One region of the Peteryoungia glycinendophytica genome, then DNA from elsewhere that is predicted to be linked to it. Evidence: riboswitches for the same ligand, from Rfam matches in the RefSeq annotation. Region 1 holds a riboswitch; the other holds the start of a gene.
The links. Region 1 has a riboswitch for S-adenosylmethionine ahead of FJQ55_RS02315 (O-succinylhomoserine sulfhydrylase). Riboswitches for the same ligand answer to the same signal wherever they lie in the genome.
Positions count from the first base shown of each region.

Region 1 (2,199 bases):
GTGGTGCTTGCCACGATAGCCGATCAGTCCTTGCGGGCCGGAGCCCTTGAGGTCGATCGACAGCGCGATGCCGCCGCCGGAGACGTTGGGCATGTCGCTCGCGACCAGAGTCTCGGCCTTGTGCAGGTCGAAGAGTTCGGTTTCTGCGAGCAGCGCATGACCGACGCGGAAGCGGATCTGCGACAGGCGCGAGCCACGCCGGACGATGATCGGGAAGGTGCGCGGGGAAATCTCCAGATAGAGCTTTCCCTTGTAGCCGGCCGGCACCTTGTCGAATTCCTGCGCGTAATCGACCATCACGCGGGTGAAGATGTCGAGGCGGCCGGTCGAGCTCTTCGGATTGGCCGAGGCCGAGATATCGGCCGGCAGGTCGAGGCTTTCCATCAAGGGCACGATGTAGACGCAGCCGGTTTCCAGCACCGCGCCGTTTTCGAGATCGATTTCGTGCAGGGTCAGCCGCTCCAGCTTCTCGGCGACCGTGTGTGCCCGGCCCGGCATGAAGCTGGCGCGCACGCGGATCGCCTTGCCGCCGAGCCGCAGATCCAGGCTCGCCGGCTGGATCTGGTCGTGGTCGAGCATGGCTTCGCTGATCAGCCGCCCCTCGCCGAACAAGGCGCCGATGGCGCGATCCGCCAGAATGCCGGGTTTACTGGTCATTTTCTCTATCCTGTTTGGGCTTGACAAAACCAAAGCCCGCCAATTGACGCAAGGCCCGCGAAGGCGTAAGGCAGCCTTATCCCGTGGTGATTTGGCCGGTCGGCTTGCAGCCACGTTAAACAAGTAGCTAAATAGACCGGGTTTACGAAACCGGTCCGTTCACGCGACCGGTTTTTTTGTGTTCGAAAGGCACGTGCATGAGCAAGAACTGGCGCCCGGCCACCCAACTCGTCCATGGCGGCACGCTGCGGTCTCCCTTTGGCGAAACCTCGGAAGCGATCTTCCTGACCCAGGGCTTCGTCTATGACAGCTCGGAAGCGGCGGAAGCACGCTTCAAGGGCGAGAATGACGGCTATATCTACGCCCGCTACGGCAGCCCGACGAACGACATGTTCGAGAAGCGCATGTGCCTGCTGGAAGGTGCCGAAGATGCCCGCGCCATGGCATCGGGCATGGCGGCTGTTGCGGCTGCCGTGCTCTGCCAGGTCAAGGCCGGCGACCATATCGTCGCCGCCCGTGCCCTATTCGGCTCCTGCCGCTATGTCGTCGAGACGCTCGCACCGCGCTACGGCGTCGAATGCACGCTCGTTGATGGCCGCGATCTCGCCAACTGGGAAGCCGCCATCCGGCCGAACACCAAGGTGATGTTCCTCGAAAGCCCGACCAATCCGACGCTCGAAGTGGTCGATATTGCCGGCGTCGCCAAGCTCGCCGACCAGATCGGCGCCAAGCTGATTGTCGACAACGTCTTCGCGACCCCGCTCTTCCAGAAGCCGCTGGAACTCGGCGCCCATGTCGTCGTCTATTCCGCGACCAAGCATATCGACGGCCAGGGCCGTTGCCTCGGCGGCGTGGTGCTGTCGTCGAAGGAATGGATCGATGAGAATCTGCACGACTATTTCCGCCATACCGGCCCGGCCATGTCGCCGTTCAATGCCTGGACGCTTTTGAAGGGCATCGAGACGCTGCCCCTGCGCGTCAAGCAGCAGACGGCCAATGCAGCAGCGATCGCCGATTTCCTGGCGGAACAAAATGCAGTCGCGAAGGTCATCTACCCGGGCCGCAAGGACCATCCGCAGGCCGATATCATCGCCAAGCAGATGACCGGCGGCTCGACGCTGGTCTGCTTCGAGATGAAGGGCGGCAAGGAAGCAGCCTTCAAGCTGCAGAATGCGCTCGAGATCATCAAGATCTCCAACAATCTCGGCGATGCCAAGAGCCTGATCACCCATCCGGCGACCACGACGCACAAGAACCTCAACGACGAGGCACGGGCCGAGCTCGGCATCTCGGGCGGAACCGTGCGCCTGTCTTGCGGGATCGAAGACACTGCTGACCTGCTGGAAGATTTTGCCAAGGCCCTCAAAGGGCTATGAAATCGCCGCAGGACTGAACCAAACCCAAAAATATTCAGCCGCAGCCAAGCCTGCGGCTGAGCAATCGGCCTTGACGCACACCGTTGCGTCGTTATCCCATGGCATGGTTACAAATGTCGCGCCGGTCCTTGTTGCCGGTGAGAAGGTTTCCATGTTGACATGAACG
Region 1 covers NZ_VFYP01000001.1:471,960-474,158, reverse strand. Annotated here, with positions in the region: gene FJQ55_RS02320 (2'-deoxycytidine 5'-triphosphate deaminase) at 1-657, opposite strand, end outside; SAM riboswitch at 731-809, shown strand; gene FJQ55_RS02315 (O-succinylhomoserine sulfhydrylase) at 855-2,033, shown strand.

Region 2 (2,199 bases), on a different contig from region 1:
CTGTCTCGTCATAAGTCCGTTTCCTCACCGTTTTGCCGTCTGCGCTTTCAGGCGGACATTCGACTCATTCCGCGACTGTCTCGCCGATCTCGTCAATATCATAAGGCGTCATCTGGTAGATCTCATTGATCCAGTTGCCGAACAGCAGATGCGCATGACCCCGCCAGCGATTGAGCGGCGTCAAGGTGTCGTCGTTGTGCGGGAAATAGTTGTGCGGCAGCTTGATCGGGAGGCCCGCGGATTTGTCGCGGAAATACTCATCGCCAAGCGAAGTCGAATCGTATTCCACATGGTTGAACATGTAGAGGCGGTTGCCCCGTTTCTCTTGTACGAGGCACACACCCATCTCGTCGGATTCCAGGAGGATCTTCAGGTCAGGCTTCTTTTCGATATCTTCGCGGCGGACCTCCGTCCAGCGCGATACCGGGACCTGGAAGTCATCCGAGAAACCGTTGAGGTAGACCGAGGATGGCGCGAGGTTGCGGTGGCGATAGACACCGAAGGCCTTCTCCTTGAGTGCATGTTTCGGCACTTTGTGGAAATGGTAGATGGCCGCCATGGCACCCCAGCACACGTTCATCGTCGAATGCACGTTGGTTTCGGTCCACTCGAGGATCTCCTCGAGCTCCGGCCAATAGGTGACCTCTTCGAAAGGCAAGGTTTCAATCGGCGCGCCGGTGATAATGAAGCCGTCAAACTTGCGGTGTTTCACATCATCCCATGTTTGATAGAAGCTTAAGAGGTGCTCCTCGGGTGTGTTCTTTGCCTTGTGTCCGCCCATGCGGACCAGCGTCAGTTCCACCTGTAGCGGCGATGCTCCAATGAGGCGTGCAAACTGAACTTCCGTCTTGATCTTGTTCGGCATGAGATTGAGAAGCGCGATCTGTAGAGGGCGAATGTCCTGGCGGACAGCCACGGTCTCGGTCATTACCCGCACGCCCTCATGCACGAGGGTCTCGAAGGCAGGCAGTGTATCTGGAATTCGGATCGGCATGTTACTCTCGACTTTCCTTGTCACGGCGGCTCGAGGGCCGCGGAAACAAAAATACCGGTAGCTTCAAATCGCCACCGGTCCTCGGAAAGTCTCGACTCGCCTCGGCCCTTTAGCGACTTATTTTACGTGGCTGCAAGCCGGCCGGCCAAATCACCACGGGACGAAGCCTTCTTTACGCCTCTCTCACACGCGAATCAATGGGCAAGCCCACCCGGGCTTTCCGTTGGACAATCGAACTGCAGGCACCGGATCAGTTGCCCCAGACCACCGCCTCTTCGTGTCGCTTGATCAGGTGTTTCAGATTGTCGAAGCTGGAGCGGACGAAGCCGGCAAATTGCTCCACGGCCGGAGAGCGAGGAGCATCGATACGGCGCAGGATGGCGAGTGCCCGTTCGGGATGCGGAATATTGATCGGAAGTGCCGTGATCGTCTTCTCTTTCCGTTGAGCAAAGACGACGCTGTGCGGCATCACGGTGAGCGCGTCTGCCGCCTTCAGGTAGTTGACGACACTGGCGAGCGATCCGCCGGAATAGCGGATCCGGATTTCCGTGGCACCGAAGGACAGCAGCAAGGCGCGCAGATCCGCCAGAAGAGGGCTGCCAGGCGGCGGTGCGACCCAGGCATGATCGAGCAGATGCGCGGGCTGCAGGCGGCGCTTGAGCAGAAGCGGATGGGTGACACGGCACGCAATCACGTTGCGACCCGGCAGGATCTGCTGAAAGGCGAGGCCGGACCCCTCATCCAGGATATCGATCGGGCAGATTGCCAGATCGATCTGGTCGGCCTTCAATGCCGCACGCAAATCCGGAAAATAGCCGTAGGACTGTTCGATATGAACATCCGGGTGGCTCGTTTGGAATTCGGCACAGATGCCGGCAATGAGCGCATCCATGAAGAAGGGAGTACCCCCCACCCGGACGACGCCGCTCTTGCCGACCCGGAAACTCTCCATCAGATCGGAGGCCTTGCGCGATGCGGCCAGCATGGCAAGCCCATGTTCGGCCAAGGCAATTCCGAGCGGCGTCGGCTGCAACGGCCGCCTGCCCTTGATGAAAAGCGGTTCGCCCACGCGCTTTTCCAGCATCGACAGAGTGCGCGACACCGCCGGTTGCGCCAGCCCCAGAAGGGCTGCACCTTCGGTCACACCGCCCGTTTTGACCACGGCAGCCAGCTGGATGAGATGTCGCTCGTCGAACTTCATAACC
Region 2 covers NZ_VFYP01000002.1:405,291-407,489, reverse strand. Annotated here, with positions in the region: gene FJQ55_RS16530 (aldose epimerase family protein) at 1-12, opposite strand, end outside; gene metA (homoserine O-acetyltransferase MetA) at 65-994, opposite strand; SAM riboswitch at 1,084-1,161, opposite strand; gene FJQ55_RS16520 (LysR family transcriptional regulator) at 1,245-2,195, opposite strand.
Region 2: another riboswitch for S-adenosylmethionine. It lies ahead of metA (homoserine O-acetyltransferase MetA); the one in region 1 lies ahead of FJQ55_RS02315 (O-succinylhomoserine sulfhydrylase).